4 regions of the Bacillus seohaeanensis genome follow, and region 3 is predicted to be linked to each of the others. Evidence: riboswitches for the same ligand, from Rfam matches in the RefSeq annotation. Region 3 holds a riboswitch; each other region holds the start of a gene.
The links. A riboswitch is a leader RNA that binds a small molecule or an ion and turns the genes downstream of it on or off. The one in region 3 is predicted to bind S-adenosylmethionine.
Positions count from the first base shown of each region.

Region 1: another riboswitch for S-adenosylmethionine. It lies ahead of ACFSUL_RS19935 (LLM class flavin-dependent oxidoreductase); the one in region 3 lies ahead of ACFSUL_RS15685 (YezD family protein).
Region 2: another riboswitch for S-adenosylmethionine. It lies ahead of ACFSUL_RS03550 (hypothetical protein); the one in region 3 lies ahead of ACFSUL_RS15685 (YezD family protein).
Region 4: another riboswitch for S-adenosylmethionine. It lies ahead of metK (methionine adenosyltransferase); the one in region 3 lies ahead of ACFSUL_RS15685 (YezD family protein).

Region 1 covers NZ_JBHUMF010000033.1:21,855-30,221, reverse strand. Annotated here, with positions in the region: gene nirB (nitrite reductase large subunit NirB) at 1-2,138, opposite strand, end outside; gene ACFSUL_RS19940 (nitroreductase family protein) at 2,622-3,233, opposite strand; SAM riboswitch class I at 3,691-3,794, shown strand; gene ACFSUL_RS19935 (LLM class flavin-dependent oxidoreductase) at 3,902-4,951, shown strand; gene ACFSUL_RS19930 (ATP-grasp domain-containing protein) at 5,146-6,102, shown strand; gene ACFSUL_RS19925 (DUF3817 domain-containing protein) at 6,493-6,789, opposite strand; gene ACFSUL_RS19920 (flavodoxin family protein) at 6,794-7,318, opposite strand; gene helD (RNA polymerase recycling motor HelD) at 7,527-8,367, shown strand, end outside.
Region 2 covers NZ_JBHUMF010000008.1:114,819-123,185, forward strand. Annotated here, with positions in the region: gene ACFSUL_RS03535 (PAS domain S-box protein) at 1-1,448, shown strand, start outside; gene ACFSUL_RS03540 (methylated-DNA--[protein]-cysteine S-methyltransferase) at 1,479-1,937, shown strand; gene rluF (23S rRNA pseudouridine(2604) synthase RluF) at 2,056-2,763, opposite strand; gene ACFSUL_RS03550 (hypothetical protein) at 2,905-3,342, opposite strand; SAM riboswitch class I at 3,461-3,615, opposite strand; gene ACFSUL_RS03555 (carbon-nitrogen family hydrolase) at 3,690-4,472, opposite strand; gene ACFSUL_RS03560 (pyridoxal phosphate-dependent aminotransferase) at 4,663-5,838, shown strand; gene ACFSUL_RS03565 (aspartyl-phosphate phosphatase Spo0E family protein) at 6,225-6,446, shown strand; gene ACFSUL_RS03570 (ZIP family metal transporter) at 6,491-7,222, opposite strand; gene ACFSUL_RS03575 (bifunctional metallophosphatase/5'-nucleotidase) at 7,473-8,367, shown strand, end outside.
Region 3 covers NZ_JBHUMF010000031.1:470,269-478,635, reverse strand. Annotated here, with positions in the region: gene trhO (oxygen-dependent tRNA uridine(34) hydroxylase TrhO) at 1-485, opposite strand, end outside; gene ACFSUL_RS15720 (NAD(P)-dependent oxidoreductase) at 805-1,308, opposite strand; gene ACFSUL_RS15715 (sirohydrochlorin chelatase) at 1,305-2,051, opposite strand; gene cobA (uroporphyrinogen-III C-methyltransferase) at 2,048-2,824, opposite strand; gene cysC (adenylyl-sulfate kinase) at 3,201-3,800, opposite strand; gene sat (sulfate adenylyltransferase) at 3,787-4,935, opposite strand; gene ACFSUL_RS15695 (inorganic phosphate transporter) at 4,958-6,010, opposite strand; gene ACFSUL_RS15690 (phosphoadenylyl-sulfate reductase) at 6,000-6,716, opposite strand; gene ACFSUL_RS15685 (YezD family protein) at 6,904-7,044, opposite strand; SAM riboswitch class I at 7,118-7,222, opposite strand; gene ACFSUL_RS15680 (NAD(P)H-dependent flavin oxidoreductase) at 7,460-8,367, opposite strand, start outside.
Region 4 covers NZ_JBHUMF010000030.1:315,001-323,367, reverse strand. Annotated here, with positions in the region: gene ACFSUL_RS13060 (DUF2584 domain-containing protein) at 58-300, shown strand; gene pckA (phosphoenolpyruvate carboxykinase (ATP)) at 425-2,014, opposite strand; SAM riboswitch class I at 2,503-2,621, shown strand; gene metK (methionine adenosyltransferase) at 2,891-4,090, shown strand; gene ACFSUL_RS13045 (gamma carbonic anhydrase) at 4,287-4,805, opposite strand; gene ACFSUL_RS13040 (alpha/beta hydrolase) at 5,059-5,862, shown strand; gene ACFSUL_RS13035 (tetraprenyl-beta-curcumene synthase family protein) at 5,877-6,950, shown strand; gene ACFSUL_RS13030 (LLM class flavin-dependent oxidoreductase) at 7,323-8,324, shown strand.

The DNA of each region.
Region 1 (8,367 bases), on a different contig from region 3:
ATTAAAAGGTCACCAGCTCTTAAATGTGTTCCACCGTTTCCTCCAATGTAAAGCTCCCATGAACCTTCTACACCAACAACACCAAGATCTTTTATTCCCGATTCGGCACAGTTTCGCGGACATGCTGAGACAGCCATTTTCACTTTATGAGGGGTGTTTAACCGCTCAAATTTTTTCTCTAGTGCAATCCCCATTCCTATGGAATCTTGTGTTCCAAAACGACAGAAGTTTTCACCGACACAGGTTTTCACTGTTCTAGTTGATTTCCCATATGCGTATCCAGATGGCATATCAAGATCTTCCCACATTTTTGGTAAATCTTCTTTTTTTATTCCGAGTAAATCAACACGTTGACCACCGGTAATTTTGATAAGGGGTACTGCGTATTTGTCAGCCACATTTGCTATTTTCCTTAACTCCGCAGCATTAGTTACTCCACCATACATTCTTGGAACAACCGAATAGGTTCCATCCTTTTGAATATTTGCATGAAGTCGTTCATTCACATATCTTGATTCGCGTTCGTCTACGTATTTTTCTGGATGAACCATGCCTAAGTAGTAATTCAATGCAGGTCTGCACTTGGAGCAACCTTCTTCATCTTTCCACCCTAAAACACTCATGACTTCACGTAAATGTGTTAATTGCTTATCCTTAATTTCCTGCACGACTTCATCACGGGACAATGTTGTACAAGTACAAATTGCCTGCTTTTGTTCGCTCTGATCAAACTCATCTCCTAAAGTGTGGGCTAATAAATCAGAAACTAGTGGTTTACATCCGCCACATGACCTTGATGCATTCGTACACCCTTTAATTTCTTCAACAGTTTTTAGGCCTTTTGAAGAAATTGCTTTAACAACTTCTTCCTTCGTTACGCCATTACATCCACAAATGAGCTCATCATCCGCCATTATTGCTGCAAAGTTTTCTTTTGAATCTGCATCAGAAACAGTAAATTGATTCGTATATTCAGAAAAGTTCGCTTCTTGGTTGATGTAACGGAGTAATTTATTTCCTTCGCTTGTATTTCCAAATAATACGGCGCCTACAATTTTTTCATCGCGTATTAAGATTTTTTTATAGGAATTATTCCACTCATCATATACTTGATATGATTTTGTTTCGTTATCTTCCCTGAATTGACCGGCGGAAAAAACGTCTACACCTGAAACCTTTAATTGAGTAGACAAAACGGATCCTTGATAACCATCTGTACTTATTCCACATATCCGTTTTGCTAAGACTTTACCTTGTTCATAAAGAGGAGCGACTAATCCATAAACAACTTTACGATGCTCAGCACACTCACCCACTGCATAAATGTTCGGAGTGTCTGTTTCTAAGTAATCGTTGACTAAAATTCCGCGGTTCATACGAATTCCATTTTTTTCAGCTAGTAATGCGTTCGGTTTTATACCGACGGCCATTACTACTAAATCCGTTTTTACTTCACTTCCATCGCTAAATCTAATTCCTTCAACAGAATCTTCTCCGATGATTTCCACCGTTTGTTTTTTTAATAAAAAGTTCATTCCTTGTTTTTCAAGATTTTTTTGTAATAACGTCCCAGCTGTTTTGTCTAATTGTTTCTCCATTAAATAATCACCTATATGGACGACGTCTACTTGCATACCTAAGTTTAAAAGGCCTCTTGCAGCTTCCAGTCCTAATAAACCTCCACCAATGACGACAGCCTTCTTATGATTTTCTGAGTAATCCAACATTGTTTCACAGTCTTTAATATCTCGAAAAGCAGTAACTCCTTTTTTGTTAGCCCCTGGGATGGGAAGGATAAATGGAATAGACCCAGTTGCAATAATTAATTTGTCGTAGGAAACGCTTCGATTCTTATTTGAATAAACAACTTGATTTTCTTTATCAATTTTTATAACTTCTTCTCCGACGCATAATTGAATGTTATTTGTTTTGTACCAGTTCCAGTCGTTTAATGTTATATCGTCAATTGTTGTATCACCTTGCAGTACCTTAGATAAAAGAATTCGATTATAATTCGGATGTGGTTCGCTTCCAAAAACGGTTATATCAAAGCCACGGGGATTAATTTTTAGAATCTCTTCAATACAACGAATGCCTGCCATACCATTTCCTATAAGGACAAGTTTTTGTTTAATCATTCCTACCTCCCAAAATTATTTTACATAGTATCATTTATCTGATCGATAATTTAGATAATACTGAACATTTTGGGTGGTTTCATTGTTTATGTAAGAAACTCTAACAGGCTTTTTTGTTATTTAGCTAGCTATGTTATTTTTTATACCATTACATTTTTCTTGAAGGTTTGTTTTCGTAAAATTTTTTGTTTGTGGGTAATGGACCATTCCGATTCGCTCTATGCTTTTAAACGTTGTTAAAAGCAACAATCTTAAGGTTAAAATGTTTGAAATATGTATGTTTCCTTGTTTGATTTTAAAAATAAAGGGAGTGACTCGCTAATTAATGGAGAAATATAATGAACAAATATAAAAAAGCTACATTGTAGAGCATTGTGCTCTACAATGTAGCTTTTTAAGTTAGAATAATTACCCCGTAAATGCCAAATTGGTTCAACTAACTGTCAGTAGAGATGGAAAAAACTTACTGATTGAAGTTTTACTTTATTTCGCCCAAGTAATTAAATCATGGATGTCAAGACGATCTGTTTTACGTGCTTCTTTTAACGGTTTCCCAATCGTAATAAGCATAACCGGTATATACCGATCAGATACATTGAATTCTTCCATTAATTTAGCTGGGTCAAATCCACCGACAGGGCATGAATCCCAGCCTTTTGCTTTCGCTGCAAGCATAAGTTGCATAGCAGCTAATGAAGCATTTAAGAAAGCTGCATCTCTTGGGTATTCTTTACGTCTGTAGGCACCCTCAATTTGTCCTCTTAAAATTTCTTTTAACTCTGGAGTCATTTCGCCTCTTTCAATGGAAGGGTCAAAGACTTTGTCCGTATTTTTGTTCGCTTCAAGGTCACCTAAGATTGCTACAACTGCAGAAGCATCAGCAAATTGTTGTTGATTAAAAGTGATTGGTAGAAGTCTTTGTTGTAATTCTTTATTATCAAAAACTAAAAACTGCCAATGCTGCAGATTCCAAGCAGAGGGAGCTCTTCCGGCAACTTCAAGAATTTCTAGAAGTTCTTCACGAGGAATTTCTAAGTTAGGGTCGTACACTTTTGTAGAACGTCTTTCTCTTGCTATATTAAAAAAATCAGTCATTATGGTAACCTCCTAGTTGTAAAGTTCACAACAGCTACGTGTCAACTTGATAATGATCGCGTAGTGCCATGAGAATAAATATACTATATTTTTGTATGTTACTTCTAAGTTTCCCTTTGTAAGTAGAAAACAATGACAACTATAATTTCCCCTTTTATTTAAGTCAAGTAATATGTTCAATGAATAATCAAATGTTTTGTATTAACTTTTGTCCTAAGTAGGAAGCAGGTTTTCTATTATAAGCAGTGCTGCACAGGAGTCATTATAAAAGTATTATTTGGAGGATCTAATCGTTTTAAAAATATTGATCAACAACTACCAGAAATTAGCGCTTCTTAAAGAGCGCTTTCTTGCATGTAAATAAAGAAAAAATTCCGCACTTACTAAAGCTTTACTTTATATTTGACATAAAACCAACTTCTATAGTAGGATTACTAAGAAAGAAAATAACTGAATATTCTTATCGAGAGAGGCAGAGGGACTGGCCCGATGAAGCCCAGCAACCAATAGTAATAGATTGGTGCTAATTCCAGCAGAGCATTTGGTTCTGAAAGATAAGAGAGGATACTAACAAACTTCTTCTTATCTGAAGAGGTTTTTTTAATACCATTTATTAAAAATTACCTCATTGTTTCACCACTTAGTTAATTTAGGGAGATGAGTTAAATATGAAATACGGATTTTGGTTACCAATATTTGGTGGGTGGTTAAGGAATGTAGAAGACGAGAAAATGCCACCAACTTTCGAATACGCAAAAGAAGTAATCCAATCAGCAGAAAAATGGGGATATGATACGACGCTGATTGCCGAATTGTATCTTAATGATATAAAAGGACCAGAGAGTCCATCATTAGAAGCATGGTCTACGGCTGCGGCACTTGCAGCAGTTACAGAGAAAATCGAAATCATGGCAGCAGTCCGTCCCGCTTTTCATAATCCAGCAGTGACGGCTAAAATGGCTGCGAATATTGATAATATAAGTAATGGTCGTTTTACACTTAATGTTGTTTCTGCTTGGTGGGAAGGAGAAGCACGCCAATATGGTGGTGCATTTACGGAACATGACGAGCGCTATGACCGTACAGAGGAATTTATTGATGTTTTAAAAGGTCTATGGGAAGAAGAACAGTTTTCTTATAATGGAAAGTTTTATAATGCAGAGAATGCTCATCTATCACCTAAACCAATTCAAAAGCCAAATCCTGTTTTATATGCAGGTGGTGAAAGTCCAAGAGGAAAGCAAACAATTGTAGAAAAATGTGATGCGTATGTTATGCATGGGGGAACGGTAGAAGAAATAGAAACAAAAGTAAAGGATATGAAGGAACGACGCGAGCAGGCTGGAAAAACACCATTCCAATCATTTGGTATGGCTGCCTATGTTGTTTGCCGCGATACGGAAGAAGAAGCACAAGCAGAGATTGATCGTATTACCGATGTGAAAGAATCTAGCGCCTATTCAGGGTATAAAGACTTCGTTGGAAAGTCACAATTAGAACAGCAAGTAAAGCTTTATGATTATTCTGTTTCCAATCGTGGTTTACGTCCGAATCTAATTGGAACACCAGAACAAGTAGCAGATAAAATCATTGCTTACGAACGTGCAGGAATTGATTTATTACTTCTTCAATTTTCTCCTCAATTGGAAGAGATGGAACGTTTCTCACGAGACGTTATGCCACTAGTTGAAGCTAAACGCGCTGTCGTAAGTAATTAAAGAATCGCAATTTTAAAAACTGCTTTTCTTTTTGGCTGTTTTCTAAAAGAGTGTTGCTTTTAACAATAGTTGAAAACACAGAGTGAATGGGAGTGGAAAGGAACGGTCCATTTCCCACAAACAATAAACTTTACGAAAACAGCCTTCTTTTATCATTACAGAGAAAAAATCTTAAATAAAACGGGGTTTAAGCTATGAGTAAAATATATGTTATCCATGAAAATAATGAATGGACAAATCATCTTACTAAACGATTAGATGAAGAGGGATTACCGTATGAAGAGTGGTTTTTAGGACAGGGGATCGTCGACTTAAATGAGAAACCTCCTGAAGGAGTATTTTACAATAGAATGAGTGCTTCTTCTCATACACGCGGGAATAGGTACTCACCGGAGCTGACGGATTCTGTGCTTACTTGGTTAGAGCAACACAACCGTCTTGTTATTAATGGAACAGATGCACTTAAATTAGAATTAAGTAAAGTGAAGCAATATATGGCTTTAGAGGCTGCAGGAATTAAAACTCCTAAGACACTGGCAGCAGTTGGGAAAGAACAAATAATTGAAGCGGCAAAAAAATTGAATAAACCTTCCTTTATTACAAAGCATAATCGCGCTGGAAAAGGATTAGGTGTTCAGTTGTTCCATTCTATTGAAGCTTTAGAACAGTATGTGAATGGACCAGAATTTGAAGAACCGGTAGACGGAACAACGCTCATTCAGGAGTATATTACTTCACCCGATTCATCTATTACTCGCTGTGAATTTGTTGGTGGGAAGTTTGTATATGCAGTAAGGGTAGATACATCGGAAGGATTTGAGCTTTGCCCAGCGGACGCATGCCGAATTGACGATCTATTTTGTCCTGTAGGGGAACAGCAAGAGCAACCGAAGTTCCAAATTATTGCTGACTTTTCAGAAGGTATTATCTCTCAATATGAGAATTTCTTAAAAAATAATGGCGTTAAGGTTGCGGGAATTGAATTTATCCGCAATGAAGAGGGCGAAATATTTACGTATGATATTAATACGAACACAAACTACAATAGTGAAGCAGAAGAAAAATACGGGAAGTTTGGCATGCAGGAATTAGCAAAGTATCTTGGCAGTCAACTGGAAAAAGTCCGTGGAAAAGCTAAGGTAAATAGTTAGTACAGGTTAAATGTAAATAAAAGCCACTGTCCTTGGATGGATAGTGGCTTATTTGTATGGTTTTGCAGTTATAGGATATAGATAGAAGGATCTGGTTCAAAATAGCTTGTCACCTCAGGACGAGCCGCTACCACTTTTCTTTGTCTAGTTCTAGCGGCTAGCTCCTCGAGGTCATAAGCCAAGCACCCCCAAAAGGCAAAAAGCGCCTTTTTGGGATGATCGTCTTATGCTTGTCGGAGCTGACCGAGCCGCTATCACTTTTCTTTGTCTAGTTCCAGCGGCTAGCTCCTCGAGGTCATAAGTCAAGCATCCCCAAAAAGGCAAAAAGCGCCTTTTCTGGATGCTCGTCTTATGCTAGTCGGAGCTGACCAAGCCGCTACCACTTTTCTTTTAAGCTAGTTCTGTCTTTTTTAATCTCCAGTCTAGGATAAAGTTTCCGAATGGAATAAAGGCAACGATGACGGCTGCGATTGGCCAACCAAGATGCCATTTGACCTTTAATGTTGTAAAGCCAGTAATAAGGATATAGAGAACAAAGAAGAATCCGTGTAGCGAACCGACAACTGTCACTACTTCTGGTAATCCAGCAAAATATTTCAGTGGCATGGCGATAAATAATAAGATTAATAGAGAGATCCCTTCGATAAATCCTGAAATTCTAAAATATGAAATGGGCGATCGTTTCATTGTTTTACACCTCTAATAAAGATTTAGCTTGCTCTAATGCGTGTGCGTCCTTATGGATATCTTCCGGTTTACTTGCTTGACCAATAACGTATCCGCCAAATTCCGTTCCGACAAAATCAAAAATGTATTTAAATTGCATAATAAGTGGTAGACCTTTTACTTTAGCTTGGTCGCCACCACAAATTACGACATATGCTTTTTTCTGACTCATTTTTTCTTTGAACTGTAATTGTGGGTCCCGAAGAAATTGTGACCATCGATCAATAAAGTTTTTCATAACGCCAGACATTCCGTACCAATAGATAGGGGTTGCATATACCCAAACATCGTATTCAAGCAATTCCTTAATTAGTTCTTCGTAATCATCATCAACAGGTTGGAAGCCATTCGGGTCATGTCGTAAATCATTTATAGGATTGATATGATAATCCTTTAAATTAAAAAGCTTATAATTACGTTTTTCAACTGCAAGTAATGCTAATGTTTCTGTGTTACCATTTGGTCGTGAACTTCCGCTTAAAACCGCAATCTTCATAATAAGAATCTCCTTTATTATTTAATATATAAGCCCACTTTGATTATAGCGAAAACGGTTTAGTAACCCAATAAATAAGTACGAAAAAAACAAGTTGAATTGTTGTTAGTTTTCTGATAATATAAATTTCTGCTCCCAACGCCTACATAATTTTGTCAGACTTCTCCAACGCGGCTAACTTCATTTTTGAAAGGAGAAAAGTATGACGAAGCAAATCCATCCACATCCAGACTTCTTAACAGAAAAAGATCGGTTAGAGTTCACGAAGCGGTATATCGATGTTGTCATTGAAACATCCGAATCCAGCAAAGAAAAATTCAAAGATAATATGGAAAAAGCATTTGGCGACGTTGATTGGTTGGAGTCTAGTGCAGCCTACATTGATATTTTAACGAATGCCAGCTTCTTTGACATGTCAAAAGAAGAATTAGAGTCATTAAAGAAGGCTCGAAGAAAACCCTATTTTGCAAGAATCGATTTTAAAGGAACCGATTCAAGTCAACCTGAAAAGCATTATATTGGAAAAACATCACTTTACCAGCGTGAAAATCAAGAACAAATTATTGTTGATTGGCGGTCACCGATTGCTAACCTCTACTATGAAGGTCGTATTGGGGAAGTCTCTTATGAAGCAGAAGATGAAGTATACGAAGGGGACCTTTCCTTAAAAAGACAGTACATGATAGAAGAGGGGGAGCTTGAGGAAATACGCGATATCGATTTGACGACGACCGATGAACTATTGCAAGATTCTTTAGCCAAAAGCTCCAGTAACCGTTTGACTGAAATTATTTCTACGATTCAAGAAGAACAAAATAGGATTATCCGTGCTGATTTGAACAGACCGATTATTGTTCAAGGGGCAGCAGGTAGTGGGAAAACAACGATTGCATTGCATCGTATTTCCTACTTTATTTACAACTACAAACAATATTTTGATCCGAGACAATTGATGATCCTCGCTCCAAGTAAGTTATTTATTGATTACATTTCGGAAGCATTGCCGGAGCTTGGTGTAGAAAAAGTGAGACAAACGACTTTTA
Region 2 (8,367 bases), on a different contig from region 3:
ATATGGCGATTCTGCGAGATGTTACGGAAAAAAGAAAAATAGAAATGCAATTAAAAAGAAGTGAGGAATTATTTAAGGATTTATTTGATGAAGCGATCGATGCTATCGTCCTTTGGGATCATGATGGTAGAGTATTAAAAGCCAATCAGTCAGCATTAAAGACGTTTGAATGTTCACTGTCAGAAATATTAACAAAGAAAATCAAAGACTTTGTTTACCCATTAGAGCAACAAAAGTTTGATACTGTGATGGAGGAATTGAAAAATAAAGGAGCCGTTCGGGATGAAATTTTATTCCTAATGCCGAATAATCAATTAAAACATTTAGAGTTCACTTCTAAACTTCATTCTGGTGATGGATATAACATGACAATTTTCCGAAACGTAAGCGAACGTTATCAAATGGAAAAAGAGTTGAGAGAAAGCGAGGAAAGGTTTAGAAAAATCTTTGAAGGTACGTTAGATGGCATGCTACTTACTAATCATAATTATGTCGTTGTTTATGCGAATCCAGTTGCAAGTGATATTTTAGGATTGGAAAAGGATCAATTAATTGGAAAAGATATTAGGGAGATACTCAATATCAGCTCAGAGGAAGAAAAGGATTACCGAGATTATCTAGTTAGGTTGAAAGAGGAAGGACAAGCAAGTTTACTGAGGGCCATTCAATTAGACGATGACAGGACGCAGTATATAGAGCTTTCTTCTAAGTATAATCTACTCTCTAATCTGAATTTGACTGTTATGAGAGATATCTCTGAACAAGTTGAAATGCAGGAACAATTAAGAAAATCTGATACACTCAGTGTTGTTGGGGAGCTAGCAGCAGGGATTGCCCATGAAATACGTAATCCGATGACAGCGTTAAAAGGATTTATTCAGTTGCTTGAAAACAGTGTAGACAGTAAACATGATATGTACTTTAATGTAATAAAGTCAGAACTGCAAAGAATTGAAACGATTATTACCGAGTTTTTAATCCTGGCAAAGCCACAAGCAATCCAATACCAGGAAACGAACCTTGAGAAGATTATGAGGGATACAGTCGAACTACTTAATGCACAGGCTATGATGCATAATGTCCAATTTGATCAGCATTATCAGAAGGACCTACCACTTATTATTGCTGAACCGAATCAATTAAAACAGGTATTTATCAACATCATAAAAAATGCGATTGAAGTAATGCCAGAAGGTGGAGTTAATTCTATCTACATGGAAAAAACGGATGAAAATATGATTCATATCTTGATCAGAGATCAGGGAATAGGAATCCCAAGGGACAAACTGAAAAAGCTTGGGGAGCCTTTTTATACGACGAAAGAACGGGGAACTGGATTAGGACTTATGGTAAGTTACAATATAATAAAAGAGCATAATGGAAGAGTGAAGGTAGAAAGTGAAGTAGGAAAAGGAACAACATTTCATTTATACTTACCAGTCAAGTAAATTCGCGCTTATAGGGAAGGAGCTAATAGTTTGCCTCAAGATACTATAATAATAGACAGTCCTGTTGGAAACTTAGAGATCAGTGCAGATGACACTGGCTTAATTAGAGTCGAGTTCGTAACAAATAACGTTACTGAAGAAAGTGAGAATCCGATACTAATAGAAACTAAAAAACAGCTAGATGAATTTTTTTCGGGGCAACGAAAAGAATTTGATCTTCCCTTGCATATAAAAGGGACAGCCTTTCAAAAACAGGTTTGGGAAGTGTTGAAAACAATTCCATACGGCGGCATCTTGTCTTACCAACAAGTAGCAGAAAGGATCCAAAACCCTAAAGCTGTCCGAGCAGTAGGGCAAGCAAATAAATCGAATAAATTTCCAATTATTATTCCATGCCACCGGGTTATAGGGAAAAACAAAAAGCTTACAGGTTACGCAGGGAAACAGGTGGATAAAAAAGAAATACTGCTTAGTTTGGAAAAAAAGTAGAATAGAGTATCGTTTTTCAGTTACTCTTTTTTGGTAAAAAGTAAAGGGCTAAGCATATTTAAAATATGCTTAGCCCTTTTGACTACAAGCCAATCAGCTAACGATTAAATCCTCTTTTTTACCACTCTTTTGGCTCGTAGTTTAGCTCTTTAAATAATTGATTGCGTTCTTTCTTTGATAAATCTCTCCACTGTCCAAGGGGAAGGTTTCCTAAATGAATATTCATGATTCGGGTTCGTTGCAGTCTATAAACGTCGTATCCTAGCTCAGCACACATACGGCGAATTTGGCGATTTAACCCCTGTGTTAAAGTGATCTGAAAATCAAATTTTGATAACTGTATTACTTCGCAAGGAAGTGTTTTTGTACCTAATATTTTTACTCCCTCTGACATCGCCTTTAAGAATTCAGGAGTGATCGGTTTATCTACTGAAACAATATACTCTTTTTCATGCTTATTTTCGGCACGCAAAATTTCGTTTACAATATCTCCATCGTTCGTGAGGAGTATTAAGCCGTCTGAATCTTTATCTAATCGTCCAATATTATATATTCTTAATGGATGATTGACTAAATCAACAATATTTCCCTTAACATTTTTCTCCGTTGTGCTGGTAATGCCTACAGGTTTATTTAAGGCAATATAGACATTATTTCTTGCCATCCGGATTGGGTTCCCACTTACTTGGACATCGTCCCCAGGCTCGACTTGGGCACCTATTTTTGCAACTTTTCCGTTTATCGTGACTCTTCCTTCACTAATTAATTTATCTGCACCGCGTCTAGATGATTTTCCAGACTCGCTAATATATTTATTAATTCGCATGATAACCACACCTTTAAGTTGAGGATTGTTTTATTAGAATACCCAACTATCGCCTTATTTTCAAGAACTTTTCAAGACTTCATTTGAATTAGAGCGAGGAAGTTAATCGGAAAATTTACTTTTAGAGAGAGTAGGCATTATTTATTGACCTGATGAAATTTCCCTGTATGATTCTTCAACTTCAATATGAATACGAATTGCTGTGTGCAATAGGTCTGTTTTTGCTTCGTTAATGGAGGTAGCTCTTCTCACCATCTTTTCTAACCTGTTTAAAGCCCTGGATATGTTTTCAGAAGTAGGCCGTGAAGATGCCAAATAGTCTTTATAACTTTGAAAATATTTTACGAATTCTTGAGGGTCTTCTGTGTCAACAGCATTGGCAGCAAGCGCTAAGCCGTAAGCTGCTGTAATTTCCATTGCAGGAGCTTCGTTCACTTTTGATAATGCGATTGCTTCATAAAAGTCCTCTATCTTATAAAGGTGAAGGTATTCTATATTAGGAAGTTTTTGTTGATTTAAAATAGTTAAATGATCTTCATGCCACGCTAGGGATTCCGGGATAGTATGTGTTTGTGTCATGATATAACTCCTTTACTTGCATATGTATTTTATATAGGAGGCTTTTCAATTGTGGGTTTGTGCACATAGAAAAGCCTCTTTCTGATGAAAGAGGCTTGAAGTTCAATATGCTTCTCACCTCTTATCTGCCAGAAAGTATCCTTCCTGTTGGAATTAGCACCGTGCCTTACTGTGGACTATGCCAGGCGAGTAGTTCGCCCCGTTTTACAACGGTATTACGGTCGGTTGCTGGGCATCATAGGGCCAAATCCCTCCGCCAGCTCTTGATAAGAGTTAAATATTAGTTTGTTTATTTTTACTTGAGATGTATAATATCCCAAATTATTCTAATTGTCAACTTTTACTGCTTAATAAAAGGAAGGTCGTCTATCTTGAAAAATAGGTATCTTTTTTCTTACTTTCTCTACTTCTGTGAAATCTATTTCTGCATGGATAAGTTCCTCATGTTCGGAACCTTCAGCTAATATATCTCCCCATGGATCGATAATAAGAGAGTGGCCTGCAAATTCATTATTTAGATCAGCACCGACCCTATTGCAGGCAATAACAAAACATTGGTTTTCAATGGCTCTTGCTTTTAATAGTGTTCTCCAGTGATCAACCCTAGCTAGTGGCCATTCAGCGACAACAAAAATTACTCTTGCCCCATTTATTACATGTTTTCTAATCCACTCTGGAAATCTGATATCATAGCAAATCAGTCCTGCCATTTGCGTGTCGTTGAGCGTGAATAACCCGTCTTCTTCTCCTGGTAACAAATAGTGGTGCTCATCCATAAGCTTGAAAAGATGTAGTTTTGAATATTTTTTTACTAGTTCTCCTTGGTTATTTATGGTAATCATTGTGTTTTTTACACCGTTTTTTGTCTTTTCTGGAATGGATCCGCCGATAATATGAATTTGATGTTCCGCTACAAGTTTCTTCAAAAATTTAATACTATTTTCTCCTCCTAGGTCACTTATCTCGTCGATTCTTGTTAAATCATACCCCGTCGTCCATAACTCAGGAAGAACGACAAGCTCTGCTCCTTGTTCGCTAGCCTTTTTTAGCCATTCTTGCACATGAATTTTATTTTTGTCTGGTGCACCAAAAGCAATATCTATTTGTGCAATAGCAATCTTCATTCCCATATTAGTTCCCCCTCGTTATCATTTTCGAAAAATTTTTACTTTACATTCTTTCGTTTCCGTTATATCATTTGTGACTAGAAATTTAAAGTAAAATAATTAAGAATATTGTTAATTGTCCTACGCGCATTCGAAAGGGATTTTGGTGAAAGGTAAAACAGAAAAATTAATAATCGTCTGGCAGGTGGTAAAAATGAAAACATTTAATCAATCAGATTTGTTGAAGTCTCTGCCTCAACAATTTTTTGCATCTTTAGCAGCGAAAGTGGAGAAAGTTACGGAAGAGGGGCATGATGTTATTAATTTAGGACAAGGAAATCCAGATCAACCGACCCCTTCGCATATTGTCGAAAGTTTGCAAGAGGCAGCAACTTCTCCAGTTAATCACAAGTATTCTCCATTTAGAGGAAAGCAAGAATTTAAAGAGGCTGTAGCTAACTTTTATAAGAGAGAGTATGAAGTAGAAGTCAATCCTAACACGGAAGTTGCAATACTTTTCGGTGGTAAAGCAGGGTTAGTGGAACTTCCACTATGTTTATTAGACAGGGGGGATACTGTACTTGTCCCGGATCCAGGATATCCCGATTATTGGTCAGGTGTTACGCTCGCTGGTGCGCAAATGGAAACGATGCCGTTGAAGGAAGAGCATCATTTTTTACCTGTGTATAGTGATTTAGAAAAAGAAACATTGGAAAAAGCAAAACTAATGTTTTTAAACTATCCAAATAACCCAACGGGAGCAACTGCTTCGCAGAGATTTTTTGAAGAAACAGTTGAATTAGCGAAGCGAAACGATATTTGTGTTGTGCATGATTTTGCTTACGGGTCTATCGGTTTTGATGGAAATACGCCAATTAGTTTTCTACAAGCAGAAGGTGCTAAGGATGTTGGTATAGAAATTTACACACTATCTAAAACCTATAATATGGCTGGGTGGAGAGTCGGTTTTGCTGTAGGGAATCAAAGTGTAATAGAGGCTATCAATTTACTTCAGGATCACTTATATGTAAGTATTTTCGGTGCCGTTCAAGATGCTGCTATTACCGCTTTAACAGACTCGCAAAGATGTGTTTTGGAACTTAGAGATACATATGAAGAACGCAGAAATGTGTTAATAGAAGGGCTACAAGAAATTGGTTGGGATGTAACAGCACCTAAAGGGTCGTTTTTTGCTTGGTTAAAGGTCCCAGATTCCTTTACCTCTGTAGAATTTTCCGACTACTTACTTGAAAAAGCAAAAGTTGTCGTAGCACCTGGAATTGGATTTGGAGAATACGGAGAGGGCTATGTAAGAGTAGGTTTATTGACTGATTTAGACAGACTAAGAGAAGCAATCAATAGAATAAAAGATTTAGGATTATTTAAATAGAAAGTAAGTCAAAGGTCCGTCCCTCACTGCGTTAAAGCGACGAGGGACGGACCTTTTTTTATTGGAAAAGATAAAAATTTGTATGTAAATAATAGTTTTATGGGAGTACTCTATGTCTAGTTCTAGCGTCTAGAGACTCGAGGTCTTTTTTTTAGAAAGCTTGTCGTATCCGGGCAAATCGCTTCTATTTTTGTACTGAAAAATTTGTCAAATGAACGAGTATTCATTGTTGTTTTGTCTATTTTTGCGAATCTATTTACTTTTATGTTAATAGTTGGGATAATGCTCTAGTAATTAGTATTTCAACTTCAAAGTAGTCATCATATAGGTAGATTCTTAGCAGTGCAAACGTATCCATTATATGAAAAAGGGGTCTTGGAACTAACATGTATTCTTCTATTAAGAAAATTTTCCTATTAATATTAATTAATAAAAAGCGATCAAAAATGATAACGGTTGGAAAAAAATATGGGTTAACGAACAAGCAGACAGTTTTATATAGTCAGCAGCTTGATAAGCTATTAGATCAATATCAAAAATTAAATAGTAACAGTAAAGAAATGAAGTCATCACCAACAATTAGTGAATACAAAGCTTCCCATTATTAAAATATCAAAAGAAAAAGCTGTTGCATTACTACAACAGCAAGTCGTTAAAACATGTCAATTAACATAATCATAAATAATATTCCAACGATAAACGAGTAGGTAGCCTTCCGCTCATTTCCATCACCATGACTCTCAGGAATTAATTCCTTATATATAATAAAAAGCATTGCACCAGCAGCAAAGGCGAGTCCGTACGGTACTAAAAAGTCAACATAGGTTGTAAGGTAAAAACCTAGTAGACCTGTAACGATTTCAATTGCTCCAGTCAAGGTTGCAATAATAAAGGCTTTAAAGCGATTAATTTTCTGATTTACTAAAAATAAAGCAACTAAAAAACCTTCTGGAGCATTCTGAAGTCCAATAGCAAATGCAATTAGGTTCCCAGTGTCGCTTTGTTCAACAGAGTAACTCACCCCGACTGAGAGGCCTTCTGGAATGTTATGCAATGTTATTGCAGCTATTATCAACATTGCTTTTTCATCAAACTCAATCCCATTTTTTGAGTGTTCGAGGTCAATATGAGGGATATTTTTTTCCATAATAGTCAGAATTGCCACACCAAGAAAAATCCCAACGACTAATGGAAGTAATCCACCGCTTGTTAGTGCTTCAGGGATCAGGCTAAGCATTGAGGCTGCCATCATGATCCCTGCAGTGAAGGCAAGAAGTATATCTCTCCAACTATGTGTAACCGACCCAGGAAGAAATAAAATAATTAAAGCCCCAATTCCTGTAGAAAGTGCAGACAGAGTACTTCCAATTAATACTTCATTCATTTCTATCAATACCTTTCATCTATCTCATTCAATCATATTTCACATTTTGATAAATCATAACTAAATAATTATGATTATACAGGAAGATTAGAGAAAAATACCAACTATTTATTTACACATTACTTCTTTAATATCAATTCCCCTTGAAGATATCCCTTTAGGCAGAGTTCAAAATGATTGTGATGGAGATAACATTACAAAGATTTTTTTGCTATCATAAAGGTAATAGCTATACTTGGAGGGACAAAATTTGGCTAAAACTGCTTTTAGTACATTAACTATAGTAGAAACCAGTGATGTGCACGGTAATATCTTCCCTATATCTTATGGTTCTAGAAAAACGACACCATTAGGTTTAGGGAAAGTTTCTACTTACGTAAAAGAATTGCGGGAACAAAAGGACAATCTACTCGTTATTGATAATGGTGATCTTATTCAAGGAACGCCATTAACGTATCATTATGTGAAATTTTTAGCTCATAAACCAAATCCGATGATAACAGTGTTAAATAATATTGGATATGATGGAGCAGTTGTCGGAAATCATGAGTTTAATTATGGGATAGGACCATTAAAATCAGCTGCTAGTCAAGCAAATTGTCCGTACTTGTCCGCAAATATCGTTCACAAAGCAACAAAGGAACCTTATTTTGGTATTCCATATTTTATTAAAACTTTTTCAGATGGTTTAAAAGTAGCTGTACTAGGAGTAACGACGCATTATATACCTAATTGGGAAAATCCTAAACATATTAGTGATCTCCATTTTTATGATGCGGTAGTTTCTACCAAAAGGTGGGTTGGATATATTCGGGAAGTAGAGCAACCGGATGTAATGATTGTCTCGTATCATGGAGGTTTTGAAAGAGACCTTCAAACGGGAGAGTCATCCGAAGTAGAAACAGGGGAAAATCAAGCCTATCGTATTTGTCAGGAGATAGAAGGTATAGATGTGCTTTTGACAGGACATCAGCATAGACAACTAACTGGTAGCGTGAACGGCGTAACAATTGTGCAGCCTGGATACAATGGACAATTTGTGGGAAATGTTACATTACAACTTAAAAAAAGGGGTGGTGAATGGATAATTATTTCAAAATCAAGTGATCTCGTTGATTTGTCAAACTTCGAAAGTGATGAAGAAG
Region 3 (8,367 bases):
TTTGGCAGGTCACGGAAGTTTTCGATATCTGGTCTAATAGCTCCTCTGAAGTGGCCAAGGTCATACTCATAATCATTTCTTGCGTCTAGTACAATAGTATCCTCATCTTGAAGTCGTTCATAAAATTCTTTAGGTTCTAAATATTCTCCAGTCAACTCATTAGGGTTTATGTCATCTTCTAGTCTTAAGGTTACAAGTTCCGGACGATGACGAACCTTCATTTTAGGAAACGCATGTTCATCTGCTTTATCAATTTTAAATACCATATCAGCAAAACGTGCATCGTTTTTCATTATATCCATATACTGATTTGTTTGTTCAACTGTTCCGGAAACAGTTCCATTAATACCTTCTGTAGCAATCAGGATTCTTCCTTTTAATCCAAGACTGTTACATAATTCTTTATGTTCCTTTGTAAATTCCTCAGGGTTTTCAATTGTTACATACTTGTAATACAACAATACTCGATATTGCTTATCTTCCATAATATTTCTACCACCTATCGATTTATATTTGCAAGATACAAATGTATTTAGGTTTGATGTTGATACACTTTATTCTTACGATATAACATTATAACAAAAAATAATCACAAAAATAAAGGGGGATTTTTGTTTAAGCTCATTTTATAAACATTCTTGTTAATTAATCCGCAGCTCAAACACACTTCACTTTCTGCAGGTATTCGTATTACTCAGTACTTCAAAATTATTACTCCATCTTATTTCAAAAACAACCCCCGCTTAACAGAATGTTTTTCCTTCCATATAAAAACACTGCCGTTTTCTAAAGGCAGTGTTTTTTCTAATTAGAGTTACTTTTCTTTATCTTTCTTTGATAATACTGGTTATTAAGGTCTTCAATAAATATTTCATCTACTTGATTTATAAAATTTTCACATAGTTCAGAAGCTATTTTCGGACTACCACCATTTGTTGTTACGGAAATTGCCAGACGCCCTTTTTTCTCTGATGCAGGAAAAGTAACATTCCCTCTTTCAAATTCCGAAACGATATTCGTTAATTGATTGTTGTCTGCCAATGAGGCGATTCTTTTGTTCAATTCTGCATCGTTTGTAGCCGCGATGATGAGAAAAGCTCCCTTTACATCATCTGATTGAAATTCACGCTTCACCCAAAAAAGCTTTCCAGTATCAGCAAAATATTTTAATTCGTTTGTTGCTGACGGACTAATAACAAACAGATCGGCTTCTTCATGGAGAATTTTCTTTACTCTTCTTTCTGCTATTTTCCCCCCACCGACAACTACAACGCGTTTTTGTTTTAACGATACATTCAATGCAATCATTTTATTTTCTCCGCAATAGTGGTTTCCTTAGCCTCTGCAACTCTTAGACTAATAATCTCAATTATATTTGGGTGTGGAAATAAATAATTGGTTCTGTGAATTCGTTTATCTCTATTATCTAAATTTCGCTTAATACCTTCATATAGCAAACCGGTAAACAACAGATAGGGAAGAAAAATGACTGTTTCACTACTCTTCTCAACTTCCCACTGTACGTCCTTAAAAGAGGGCTCTGTTCCATATAAGTAACAAACTTCCACTTTATTTGCTAGCTCTTTTTTCTCGACTAGAGAGATAAGTTTATTGAAATTTTTACTTAAATGAGGATCTGAACTCCCTCTTCCTATTAAAATCAAGCGATCCACATTTTCTGGTATATCCAATGACCTTACCCTATCTTCTACTATAGTTACCATTAAGTCATGAATACCAAATGGTTTTGCATATTTAATCGTAATATTTTCGTCGTTACCAGTAACATAAGCGGATAATTGTTCTGGTATGTCTATTTTCGCATGACCTGCTTCCATTAAAAGGAGCGGAACGACAATTATTTCTGTCGCTCCCTTAGCAACACATGTCTCAAATGCCGTTTTAATGGTAGGAGTAGAGATTTCAAGAAATCCAACTTCTTGAACATCTATCGGGATGGCACTTCTGCATTGTTCAGCCAAAGAATACGTTTCAGTGATTGCATCAGCTGACCTGCTTCCGTGCCCAATAAATAAAATGGCCTTACTCATATAAGTACTTCCTTTGCGGATGCTTCCATTGTTGACGTCGTAAACCAGTCAAGCTGCTTATGGAAATTCACTACTTCCCCAACGACAATCATACTTGGATTTTGAACTGCTTCCTGCTCTGCTATCCCAACAATAGTTTTTAATGACCCTGTAACAATTCTTTGGTGCGCATATGTACCCCATTCAATTAGGGCGACAGGTGTGGAAGCAGGCTTTCCAGCTTCTATTAGTTTTTCCGTTATATCTGGCAGGTTTCTAACCCCCATATAAATAGCCAAGGTATCAACAGATTGAGCAAGGTGCTTCCATTTCAACTCATCCTTGGAATCATCTTTAAAGTGGCCTGTTAAAAAGGCACAACTTGAACTTACGTCTCGATGTGTAACAGGGATACCAGCATAGGCAGGCGCTGCAATTCCTGACGTTATTCCAGGGATAATTTCAAATGAAATACCTGCTTTTACTAAGTTTTCTGCCTCTTCTGCCCCTCGCCCAAATAAAAAAGGATCTCCTCCTTTTAGACGCGTAACAGCCTTCCCTTGCTGCGCGTACTTTACCAAAAATTTATTAATTGTCTCTTGTTTCATTGTGTGGTAATTAGGAAGTTTCCCACAGTAGACAAGATCCGTTCCAGGGCTTGCATATTGTAAAATTTCCTTATTGATAAGTCGGTCATAAAGAATGACATCCGATGCTTGAATACATTTCATTGCTTTAATCGTTAAAAGGTCAGGATCACCAGGACCTGCCCCAACTATATAAACTTTTCCCATCTTAATTTCTCCTTTTTATTCAGTAAGGACAAATCCTGCTCCTTTTCTGATTTTTTTATCCAGGCTCTTTTCTCATAGATTGTTATTTTCACTTATAAATTTTCCCCATTGATTTCTGCTACGAGCACTTACTTTCCGCGGGGAGTCAAGTGCCCGTATCTCCAATAAATTCAAGAGGTCCAATTTAGTTTTCAGCTAAAAAGTAACACTCTTTACGAAAAGACCCTTCATCTAATATCGTGTCTTCCTATTCTGAAGGAAACAGAAATTTCTTTAATTTGATTCTTTCAACAAACTAAGTATTTAATATATTCAAAATATAACAAAAGTTAAATCTGTATTCCATTAAATTGGTCTGTTTCTAACTCGTTTTCCGTTATATCCAATTCTTCTTCTCCAAATGTTCCAAAATACTAGTCACACATTCTTGTAAATTACTAGTCTCCGTATTAATAGTGATTTCCGGATTCACTGGCTGCTCATATGGAGAGTCAATACCGGTGAATTGTTTAATTTCTCCATTTCGAGCTTTTTTATAAAGCCCTTTAGGATCCCTGTTTTCACATTCTTTTAACGAGCAATCCACATACACCTCTATAAATTCCTCTTTTTCCAGTAGATGACGGACTGTGTTTCGATCTTCTTTAAAGGGTGAAATAAATGCAGTGAGAACAATCGTTCCAGAATCAACAAATAATTTTGCAACTTCTCCAATTCGTCGAATATTTTCCTTGCGATCTTCTTCTGAAAACCCTAAGTCATTGTTGAGTCCATGACGAATGTTATCGCCATCCAACACATAATTAGCGGTGTTTCGATTATATAATTCTGTTGCGACTGCATTAGCAACAGTTGATTTCCCTGAACCGGACAATCCTGTAAACCAAAGAACAAAGCTATGATGTTTATTTTTCTGACGTCTTTCTATTTTTGAAACGGATGCATCATGCCATATAATATTTTCAGCCAATTCCATCACCTACTTTCTGTTTTAGTCCTTCAACAAGGACATCTACAACTTCTGGTCTGCTGAATGTAGAAGGAAGCGGGTCACCATTTCTCAACTTTTCCCTCACTTTTGTTCCACTTAAAATGACATGATCAGCTGCGTCGTGTGGGCAAGTCTTCTTCGATGCCATGTTTTCACACTTACTGCAATAAAAACTGTGTTCAAAGAATAATGGTTTAATCCCTAATTCTTCAGGAAGAAAGTTGCTAAATATTTTCTGTGCATCATATGTACCGTAATAGTTTCCTACACCGGCATGGTCTCTACCGATAATAATATGGGTACAACCATAATTTTTACGGACAATCGCATGAAAAACTGCTTCTTTCGGACCAGCATATCGCATCGCAGCTGGAAAAACACCAAGTCTTACTCTATCTTTTGGATAATAGTGATCAAGCAGTACTTTATAGCTTTTCATACGAATTGGTGCCGGTATATCATCTTTTTTCGTTTCCCCAACGAGCGGGTGCAGAAATAATCCATCAACTGTCTCTAATGCCGTTTTTTGAATATATTCATGTGCACGATGAACAGGGTTTCTAGTTTGGAAGCCAACAATTGTTTTCCAACCTTTCTCTGCAAAAAATTCTCGTGACTCAGATGGTTCTAAATATTCTGCCGGAAACGGTTTTTCTGTTTTCTTTGTAAGAGTAATCGGACCTCCTAAGTAAACTTCTCCTCGTTCAAAAAGTTTTTTGACTCCGGGATGTGCCCACTCATCCGTCTGATAAACGGAAACTGCTTCTTTCTCTTTGTCAGGGGTGAATTTGTCTGCGACTTCAATAAAGCCGTATGTTGTTCCTTTATTTGTTAATTTAACCTTGTCACCGATTTGAATGGAAGCTGCTTGATCCTCTGCAATCGGCAATGTAACCGGAATCGACCAGATCGTTCCATCTGCTAGTTTCATATTTTGAACAACAGAACGGTAGTCACTTTCCGTTAAAAATCCTATTAGGGGACTGAACGCCCCTATTCCTATCATTTCAAGATCGCTTAATGCAATTGAATCTAACTCAATAGAATTCCAGTTTTCTTGAATTGTTTCACTTGGGTTAAAACGATTGACTAAAATACCTCCGTGTGGTTTTAATGACATAAATATTTCTCCTCTCTCATTTTTATTTAGCTTGATAAACTTTTTTCTGTTTTGATGGAAACAGTCTGTAAATAGATGCCACTGCCACGGCAAGCAGGATTGCCCACATTAGTGAATTCGAAAAGACCCATGCCTGCACCAGTAACAGAGACAATAGAAAAGAAAAAAATGGTGAAACGAGCCATACCCGCAAAATTTGGTGAACAATTTTCTTTTTAAAAACAGTCGTACCGTCTTTGGCTAGGCCGACACCTAGAATGGAAGAAGTCGTAACTTGTGTCATTGGTATCGGTACTCCAACTATGGAACAGACAATTACTAGAGCCCCACCAGTACTAGAAATCATTAAACCGTCTATCTTACTTAAAGAAACTATTTTTTTACCGTTTGTCTCGAGTACTCTCCAACCAAGAAGGAGGACCCCAACAGCAACAAATATTCCTCCTATCCATTTTCCTTCTTCAATGGACCAGTATCCCGCTCCAACTATTGGCCCTACAGCATTTGCTACATTATTCATCCCTGCAGAAAATGCTTCAATAAATCCTGCAATAACAAGAAGCCACATTATCCATCCCGATTTTTCCCAATGGCTTTTCCGTCGTTCATATTTCTTGAAAAATCTTTTAAATAGATAAGCAAAAGTAAAGGCAATAACCGGAACAATAAACCAAAATGAAATAATTTGAAGCAACTGCAGCACATATAAGCTCTGTAGTGAAACTCCTACACCGACCACTGCCCCGACGGTTACTTCACTAGTTGATAAAGGAATACCTAAAAGATTTGCCAAAAACAGTGACAGAGTAGAAGAAAGTAATATAATGACAACAATTTTTATGGACAGTAAATCGGTAGAAATGATTCCTTTTCCGATTGTTTTTATTACTTCTCCGCCGCCTATTGTTGCACCGAGAAAAATGGCTATAGCACAAACAATTAATGCGACTCGAGCTTTTTTTATTGCTCCAGACCCATAGGCAATGCCAATAGCGGCGGCTGCTCCGCTTGCCCCAATATTAATGGCAAAAAAACAGCTAATGATAATCGCAAGCCACACCATACTATCTGCCACTTACATCTTCATGTAATCCGCATTCTAGCTTGCTTTGACCTTGCCATCTACCGGATCTAAAATCATCTTCTTTAATGGCAGGAACCGTGCAATGGGAACATCCAATACTTGGATATCCTTTATCATGCAAGACGTTATAATCAAGGTCTTTACGATGCGCATAGCGCCAAATATCTTTCCATGTCCAGTGAATAAGTGGGCAAATTTTTATATTTTTGAACTTATGGTCCCGATTAACAAAATTAGTATTTTGTCTTGTTGGAGATTGTTCTCTTCTTAATCCAGAAATCCATGCTTCTTTGGTTGATAAAATGTCCTGTAATGGAACTACTTTTCGAAGGTGACAGCATTGATTCGGATCACTTTTCCATAATTCTTTTCCGTATTGTTTTTCTTGTTCTTGCAGAGAAATCTTTGGTTCTACTAATTTAATCGATAATGTTGGATATCGTTTTTTTACTTTTTCAATAACATCGTACGTTTCTTGAAAATGAACATTGGTATCTAAGAAAAATATCGATGCATCCTGTTTGACACGAGAAATTAAATCGATTAAAACGATTCCCTCTATTCCAAAACTACATGCATAAATAATATCTTCTGATTTATACGAAGAGTAGGCCCATTCTAAAACGTCAAGAGCACCCTTCGTTTCGTTATCTGTTAAAAAGTTTTTTTCAATATCGCTTGATTGATAGGTAATCATACCCCAGAACCTCCTTCCTACTTCCTTTTTTCAGCAAAGGCCTCTAGCCAATAGCACTAGACAAACCGAAATGTGAAAGTGGCTTGCCTCTAGCCGATGGAACTAGACAATAAAAAAGAGGCAGTTTTAAACGAAAGAGTACTATCTCCTTCGATTAAAACCGCCTCTAGTTTCTCTAGTCAGCAAGTTACTTTAAACGTAATTTTTCATTCTTTTCTAGTTGAATAATCTTTCCATCTTGGATAACGAGCGTGATAGATCCGTATTTCATTGGCTCGAGCATCTTTTCTAGTCTGTCAATTGCTTCCTGGAAGTTGTTGTCAGTCATTCCTGCAGTCCTCCTAACCATGTAAAATAAAAAAACCTTCCCATTTGGAAAGACTGTAGGATAAAATATTCCTAACTTATCTTCCAAAATGGTTACCATTTTGCTGGATGTAGCACCTTGCTTTTAGCAGGTTGCCGGGCTTCGCAGGGCCAGTTCCCTCCGCCTCTCTGGATAAGTATGACTGTTATGTTTCCAAATTTTACACACAATTCAGTAAAAAGTCAACCCGAGTTTTTCGATAGGAATTAAATATTTTAAAAAAGGTTCTATTTTACTATTTTGGAAGGGTTTTCACAATGTGCTAATGGATAAAAGTGGGTATATAAGCATCATAACTCTGCGTTCAGAGTACTTGGAGCAGACAAAAAAATAGTAGTCGTATAAGTATTTCCCACTTACACGGCTACTACCTTTTTTACTTATTTAACAACTTTTCTGACTCACGAATTAATTCTTCCATCAATTCTGGAACGGAAAGTTTTTTAGCAAGCTGAGGACTTTGTCCAGACCAAAGCGACATATACTCTGGATTATTTCTTGCTTTGGAAGCACTCCTTATTTCTTTTGTTAACGTATTTTGAACAGGAAACGGCGGCAAGAAATGCTGTTTGTCTTGAAAGTCTTTTATAAATTTATTATTAATTCCTCTTGCCCATTTTCCTGAAAATGCTTTCGTCATCGTTGTGTTTTCTTCCGATGAATTTAGAATTGCTTCTTTGTGGATGGGATGAGCACCACTTTCATGACAAGTTAAAAAAGCTGTCCCCATCTGTACGCCCTCTGCACCTAAACATACAGAAGCAGCTATTCCCCTTCCATCCATTATTCCGCCTGCTGCAATTACTGGAATAGTCACACTGTCAGCTATTTGTGGAATTAAAGACATTAAACCAATCATTCCACTATCCTCATTTTCCTGAAAACTCCCGCGATGACCTCCAGCTTCACTTCCTTGCGCAACAATAGCATCGACACCCATTTTTTCATTAAATACAGCCTCTTGTACGGTTGTAGCAGTGCCAATAATCGTTATTCCCTGTTCTTTTAATAAGGTGAGAATTTCTTTGGGTGGAAGTCCGAAAGTAAAAGAAACGATAGAAACTCTCTCTTCAATAAGAACATTGATTTGATCATGAAACATTTTTCTTGCCTTTTCTCCAGGCATAACCTCAGGGTTATATGTTTCTAATGAAAATAATGAGCGATAAGGTTCTAATAACTTGTAACCATCTAGCATCTCCTTTTCTGTACAGTAAAACTCATTTGGAACGAACAGGTTTACGGCAAATTTTCGTTGTGTTCGTTTCTTGATGTCTTTTATTT
Region 4 (8,367 bases), on a different contig from region 3:
CAGAAAAAATCGCAAATGCGACAGAAATTTGATTTTAAAAAGTTAGGGGAAAAAATAATGGGAATGGGTCTTGAATTAAATACAATGATTGTTACGAAAGGAAACGAATTAAGAAAAGAGGAGAATCTCTTTGAACTAAAAAAAGCTGGGTATCGTCTTTATCCAATGCATATCCCCACCGAAGTAAGAAAGACAAAAGATGCTGAATCGAGCGGATATGCTACAATTGAAAAATTGGAATGGGAACAGGAGACGACAACTATTTTCTATCGGTTAATATCATTGAATTCGACAAATTAATAGTAAAATATGGTTTAAACGGAGAGGTGAAAGTGCTAGGAGGCACTTTCACTTTTCTATGAAAAAAGAGGTTGACTATAGTGTGAAGCACTATAAGTCAACCTCTTGATGTAAGATTCATAATCTATCGCACAGTTGGTCCGCCTTTTTCTCCAATTTCTTCTGCAACCTGGGAAAATTTATTGAAATTTTCATTGAACTTATGTGCAAGTTCTTTTGCTTTGCTTTCGTAAGCATTTTCGTCAGACCAAGTTTTACGTGGTTGTAAAACTTCATCAGGTACACCAGGAACATGTACAGGGATATCGAGACCGAAGACGTCATCCTTTACTGTCTCTACGTTACTTAATTCACCTTCCAATGCTGCTTGAACCATTGCGCGAGTAAAGGAGAGTTTCATACGGTTTCCAACACCATATTCTCCTCCAGTCCAACCTGTGTTAACAAGGAAGACTTGTGCGTTATGTTCATCAATTTTCTTTCCAAGCATCTCTGCATAGCGTGTTGCAGGAAGTGGAAGGAATGGAGAACCAAAGCAAGTAGAGAACGTTGCTTCTGGTGATGTAACTCCGCGTTCTGTACCAGCAAGTTTAGATGTATACCCACTTAAGAAGTGGTACATTGCTTGTTCTTTCGTTAATTTGCTTATTGGAGGCAATACTCCAAATGCATCGGCTGTTAGAAAAATAATTGTATTTGGATGCCCGGCAATACTAGGAACAATAATATTGTCAATTGCTTGAATCGGGTAGGCAGCGCGAGTATTTTCAGTTAAGGAATTATCTTCATAATCAGGTGTTCTGCTTTCTTCATCTAGGACAACATTTTCAAGAACAGAACCAAATCGGATAGCATCATAGATTTGTGGTTCCTTCTCCCTTGTTAAACCAATACATTTTGCGTAACAGCCACCTTCAATATTAAAAACGCCATTTGGTGACCAACCATGCTCATCGTCACCAATTAATCGGCGGTTGGGATCAGCTGATAGTGTTGTTTTACCTGTACCAGACAACCCGAAGAAAAGAGCGACGTCACCTTCACGACCAACATTTGCTGAACAATGCATTGGAAGGATATCAGATTCAGGGAGCATATAATTCATAACCGAGAAAATGGACTTCTTCATTTCCCCTGCATACTCTGTTCCACCAATTAAAACAACCCGTCGTTCAAATGAAACAATGATGAATGTTTCAGAATGGGTACCGTCTACTGCTGGATCAGCTTTAAAGTTTGGAGCTGATATAATTGTAAACGCTGATTTATGATCCACCAATTCATCTTCATTCGGACGAATAAACAATTGATGAGCGAAAAGGTTATGCCAAGCGTATTCGTTTATCACTTGAAGAGGCATTCTGTGTTTGTGATCTGCTCCTGCAAAACCTTTGAAAACGAAAACCTCGTCTTTTTCTTTTAAATATTGGATTACTTTGTCATGTAGTTTATCAAAAGATTCTTGAGAGATTGGTTGATTAACAGAACCCCAATCAATTTTTTCTTTTGTTGAGGGTTCTTCTACAATAAATTTATCTTTAGGCGAACGCCCTGTATATTTACCAGTCTCGGCACGAACAGCACCAGAAGAAGTTAATACGCCTTCATTGCGATTTAATACTTTTTCCACCAATCGTGGGACCGAAAGCTGATGTTGAATATTTTGACCGTTTAGTAATTCCATTAATTCATTAGACATACTCACTGAATTCATTCGAACCCTTCCTTTTATCATTATTTAAGGTTTTTACCCTAGTGAAGATAATGTTTAAGAAATAATTAAGAAAGATCAATTACACTTGGAATTAAAACCTTACCCTTTGTTTTCTTGATAATTAGTATAACACAATCAACTTATTAGTCTATACTATTTATTTATTTTTATAATATGTTATATTTTTGTCACAATTAATGTGAAAGAATCTTAGAGAATTGCCTTATTTCCTGCTATATGAAGAAGTTGTTTGTGAATTTTATTAATCAAAACCAATTATAATATGGAGAATTCTAAAATTTTACTACTATAGAAGTACTGTTCATATTATAAAAAAACCTTTTTTATCGTTTCGTAATTGTTTTGGATGAATTAGTCTATTTTAGAAACGGTAACTGATTATTTTCGTTAGTATAAACGACTAATCTTATTTATATATTTATTGACACGTGTTGACAAAGAAGTTATTATTGTACCTTGAACGGATACTCTTATCCCGAGCTGGTGGAGGGAAGCAGACCCTATGAAACCCAGCAACCTGCTCCAGTATCATTTCCGAGCGAAGGTGCTAAACTGAGGCAAGGTTTTTTACCTTGAACGATAAGAGTGAAAGGCTCGGCTATGTAGTGAAACCTTTCCTCTACTTTTAAGGGAAAGGTTTTTTCTATTTTACTAGAAATTTTAATAATTCCCTTTCCCCTTGACCTATTAGCAATTATAGGATGAAAGACAAAGCAAAATAATCATGTAAAACTGTCATTTTTAAGTTTTATTTTATAAAAAGCTCCTGTTTACTTCATACTATTTAGGGAATGAGTACCGTATCCAATTATCGGTTAGGAATCCTAACGATTACCTACTTAAGGAGGAACCTTAATGTCTACTAAAAGACGACTGTTTACATCTGAGTCTGTTACAGAAGGACACCCAGATAAAATTTGTGACCAAATTTCTGATTCAATTCTTGATGCTATTTTACAAAAAGATCCTAATGCACGTGTTGCGTGTGAAACATCTGTTACAACAGGCCTTGTATTAGTATCAGGTGAAATTACAACTAACACGTACGTAGATATTCCGAAGACTGTTCGTGAAACGATTCGCGGAATTGGCTATACTCGTGCCAAATACGGTTTTGATGCCGATACATGTGCAGTTTTAACATCTATTGATGAGCAATCTGCTGACATTGCTGCAGGAGTTGACCAAGCTCTTGAAGCTCGTGAAGGTCAAATGACAGATGAAGAAATTGATGCAATTGGTGCTGGTGACCAAGGATTAATGTTTGGCTTTGCATGTAACGAAACAAAAGAACTTATGCCTCTACCTATATCTTTAGCACATAAAATTGCTCGCCGCTTAACAGAGGTACGCAAAGAAGAAATTCTTCCGTATCTACGTCCAGATGGAAAAACACAAGTTACAGTAGAGTATGATGAAAATGATAAGCCTGTTCGTATTGACACAATTGTTATTTCAACACAACATCATCCTGAAGTTTCATTAGAACAAATTCAACGTAATTTGAAGGAATTTGTTATTGATCCTGTAGTTCCAAAAGGACTTATTGATAGTGAAACAAAATACTTCATCAATCCAACAGGAAGGTTTGTTATCGGTGGACCTCAAGGAGATGCTGGTTTAACAGGACGTAAAATCATCGTAGATACATACGGTGGATATGCCCGCCACGGTGGTGGTGCATTCTCTGGTAAGGATGCAACGAAAGTAGACCGTTCCGCTGCATACGCTGCCCGTTATGTGGCAAAAAATATCGTTGCCGCTGAATTAGCAGAAAAATGTGAAGTGCAATTGGCTTATGCAATTGGTGTTGCGCAACCAGTTTCCATTTCCATTGATACATTCGGAACAGGTGCGGTGTCAGAAGATGTTCTAGTTGAAGTTGTTCGCAACAACTTTGATCTTCGTCCAGCTGGAATTATTAAGATGCTTGACCTTCGCCGTCCAATTTATAAACAAACGGCTGCTTACGGCCACTTTGGCAGAACGGATGTTGACCTCCCTTGGGAACGTACGGACAAGGCTGAGAGTTTAAAAGCAGAAGCAGCAAAATAATTATATTAATTAAGAAAGGAGACAGTATGAGTAATGTAAACTCTACTGTCTCCTTTCTTTTCTATTTATCCTGCATTAACGGGAAATAAAACTCTCATTAATGGAAGTTTTCCTTTATTTGAAACGGAATTTTTGTACTATAGCAGACTTTATGACTAAAATTTCACTGGAAAGGGTATTACAATGGTATCGGTTATTATTCCACTGGGGTGCTGTTTTTATAGTATTGGCCTTTTTCAGCATATTCTCGAGAAATCCGATTCAGCTCGCTAATATCATGTTTGTTAAGTTCCCTTACTACTTTAGCGGGGCGACCAAAGGCAAGTGTGTTAGGTGGTATCACTTTCCCTTGTGGTACTAAGCTACCTGCTCCGATAAAAGCGCCTTCACCAATTTCGGCGTTGTCCAGTATAATAGAACCCATACCAATAAGAGCTTTTTTTCTAATTTTACAGCTATGTAAAATAACCCCATGCCCGACTGTTACTTCATCTTCAAGGATAAGAGGATTATTGGGACTTTGGTGTAAAATGGAGTTATCTTGTATATTGACCTTTTTACCAATTTTCGTAGGAGCGACATCTCCGCGAATAACAGTGTTAAACCAGATGCTTGAATATTCATCTATTTCAACATCACCAGTTATCGTTACATAATCAGCTACAAATACACTGTCTGCAATTTTAGGTTTTTTGTCATAATAAGAATAGAGCATAATACTACCTCTTTCTGTGATTTTTATTATAATTAATGTTAGCAGATAATAGAGTATAATAGAATAATAAAAGTGGAAGCGGCTTGGTCAGACCCGACAAGCATAAGGCGGGCATCCCGGAAAGGCGGTGTTTGCCTTTATGGGATGATTGCCTTATGATCTCGAGGGTCTAGCCGCTGTAACTAGATAAATAAAAGTGGAAGCGGCTTGGTCAATGGAAAAGCTTTAACAGTAGAAAAAAGGAGGAAATGCCATGTGGAAGTGGGAAACGGATCAAGAGGCGAAAGCAGTTATCGTAATTGTACACGGGGCAATGGAACATCATGGGCGATATGGCTGGCTCATTGAAATGTGGCGTTCATCTGGATATCATGTCATTATGGGAGACCTACCTGGCCAAGGGATGACCTCACGTTCTGCAAGAGGTCATGTTGACAGTTTTGATGAATACATTATAGAAGTAAAAGATTGGATTCAAGCTGCTTACCAATTTGAACTCCCAGTTTTCTTGCTTGGGCATAGTATGGGAGGACTTATAGCTACAAGACTTTTGCAGGAGACACATATAAATCTTGCTGGTGTTGTTTTGTCTTCCCCGTGTTTAGGAATGCTTCACACTCCTTCTAAGGCTATGGACTTGTTGTCGATTGGACTTAACAAAGTTGCACCAACGGTAAAATTCCCATCTGGTTTGACAGTTGATATGGCGACAAGAAATGCCGATGTTCGAGAAATAGATAGCAATGATACGTTATATATTACAAAAGTATCGGTTCGTTGGTATCGCGAGCTTGTCCAAGCTACGAAGCTGGCTTTAACCAATACAAAAAAGATGCCTGATATACCTTTGTTGGTTATGCAAGCAGGTGATGACAAGATTGTCGATAAAACTGCAGTGAAAAAGTGGTTTAACGAATTGAACATATCAGAAATGCATTATAAAGAATGGCCTAAGTGTTACCATGAGATTTTTAATGAGCCGGAACGCGAAGAAATATTTGAATACTCGAAAGCATTTGTAGAAAGTAGATTAAAAACAATAGGTTATATCGTGTAAGTGAGGTGAGGTAGTTGTCTATTCCGGGTCATCCGTTCTCATTAATGCCTAAAGTGTATCGAAAGGTTTTTCCTGTCGTGCATAGAGAATTGAACTATTGGAGACAAAAAGCAGATTGTATTCCTAATCCAGAACTAAGGAAACAAGCAGCAGGAAGTATAAAAGATAAAACCTTCCATTGTGAAGGAGGTTCTATTATGGCACTGCTTGCGCTTGAACATAAAGATGAGGTAATTCGTTTTATTGTTGCATACCAGACCATTAGTGATTATTTGGACAACCTTTGTGACAGAAGCACCTCTTTAGACCCATCTGATTTTACTCTGTTGCATCAATCAATGTTGGATTCTTTGACAATAGAGGCGGTTCCTAAGAATTATTATGCATTGCGTAATGATCAGGATGATGGAGGGTATTTAGTCGAATTAGTACGTACCTGCCAGTTTGCATTAAGAAAAATGCAGCAATATGAAAACGTAAGAGAACATTTATTAGAATTGTGCCAATACTATTGTGATCTACAAATACATAAACATGTCCAAGTAGAAGAAAGGGTACCGCGGCTACAAAAATGGTATTCCCAGTACAAAGATACTCTACCACCAATGGGCTGGTATGAATTCTCTGCTTGTTCTGGATCAACTTTAGGAATTTTTTGTATTGTTTCCTATGCATTTAGGAATGATTTTCAAGCTTCCTATGCTGATAAAATAAAGCAAGGTTATTTCCCTTATATTCAAGGGTTACACATTCTTCTAGATTATTTTATCGATCAAGAAGAGGATTCATTAGAAGGAGATTTGAATTTTTGTTCTTACTATGAAGATGAGCAACAGCTCAAGGATCGCTTGCTATATTTTTTAGTAAAAGCAGATGAATTTACTAATGAGCTACCTCATGCAAATTTTCATCGCCTCATTAATAAAGGACTTATCGGTGTTTACTTATCGGATGAAAAGGCTTGGAAGCAACAAAAGGTTCACAAATTTTCAAAAGAATTTATTGGAGAAGCTGGCTGGATAACAAGGTTTTTTTATTTGAATGGAAGACTTTATCGAAAATGGCAGAATTGGCGGAAAACTTCATAAGGACAGACTCATTTCTCGAATATAAAAAGGAAGTGAGTCTTTTTTATTGGAGAAGCGGTAAATACCGACTTACTTCCACTTTCTTTGTTGTCTGATTTTCATTGGATACCACCTCTTTCTTAGTCAAAGGCTGTTTTCTAAAGGATTGTTGCTTTTAACAACGGTTAAAAATATAGAGTGGATTAGAACGGAAAAGGACAGTCCATTGGTCATAAACCATAAACAATAAGCTTTGCGAAAACAGCGTAGTTAAAAGATAGCCATTACTTTTAAGCATGTTATTGGACATTCTTTTTCCAAAAAAAGATAATAATACACAACAGATGCATATTTGTTCACTTTTGTATGGTAAGTATGGAAAGGAATGTTCCTATGACAATTAAACTAAGTGTGTTAGATCAATCACCAATCTCTGAAGGAATGAACCCTGAAGAAGCATTGAAAAATACAGTAGAGTTAGCTCAATTTGTTGAAAGTCTTGGATATGAGCGGTTTTGGGTGTCAGAACATCATGACACTTACAGTTTGGCCGGTTCTTCGCCGGAAATTCTCATTACTCACCTAGCTGCTCATACATCAAAAATTCGTGTAGGATCTGGCGGTGTAATGCTACCGCACTATAGTTCCTACAAGGTTGCGGAAAATTTCCGTTTACTAGAGGCTTTGCACCCAAACCGAATCGATTTAGGATTGGGAAGAGCACCTGGAGGGATGCCTCGAGCAACAATGGCACTACACGATGGGAAGAAAAGGGATGTGCATCGCTATCCAGAGCAAATTGATGAATTAATTTATTATTTAACGGATTCCCTTCCAGAAAGCCATCGGTTCTACGGATTAAAGGCTTCCCCGATGATTAAGACTGTGCCGGAACTATGGCTTCTTGGTTCAAGTCCTTCAAGTGCGATGCTTGCTGCACAAAAAGGTTTACCCTATACTTTCGCCCAATTTATTAATGGAGAAGGTGGACCGCAGTATACGGAGGCTTACATAAACAATTTTGTTCCATCTGCTAGCTTGAAAGAGCCGCATAATATGTTTGCTGTTTTTGTTATTTGTGCAGAAACCAATGAAGAAGCGGAACGGATTGCATCTAGCATCGATCTTTCACTGCTGATGATTGAACAAGGAATGGAATCCCATGGAACACCAAGCCCGGAAAAAGCGGCGGCGTATAAATATAGCAGTTTTGAATTAGCGAGGGTTAAAGAAAACAGAAAACGAATGGTTGTCGGAACACCTAAAGAGGTAAAAGAACAGTTGCTTCACCTAAGTGAAAAATACCAAACAAATGAGATTATGCTTGTATCCATTACTTACGACATCCAAGACAAACGAAAAACCTTCGAACTAATCGCAAATGAATTACTTTAATAGTTTAACGTAATGAGGGACGGACCTTTCCACAGGTCCGTCC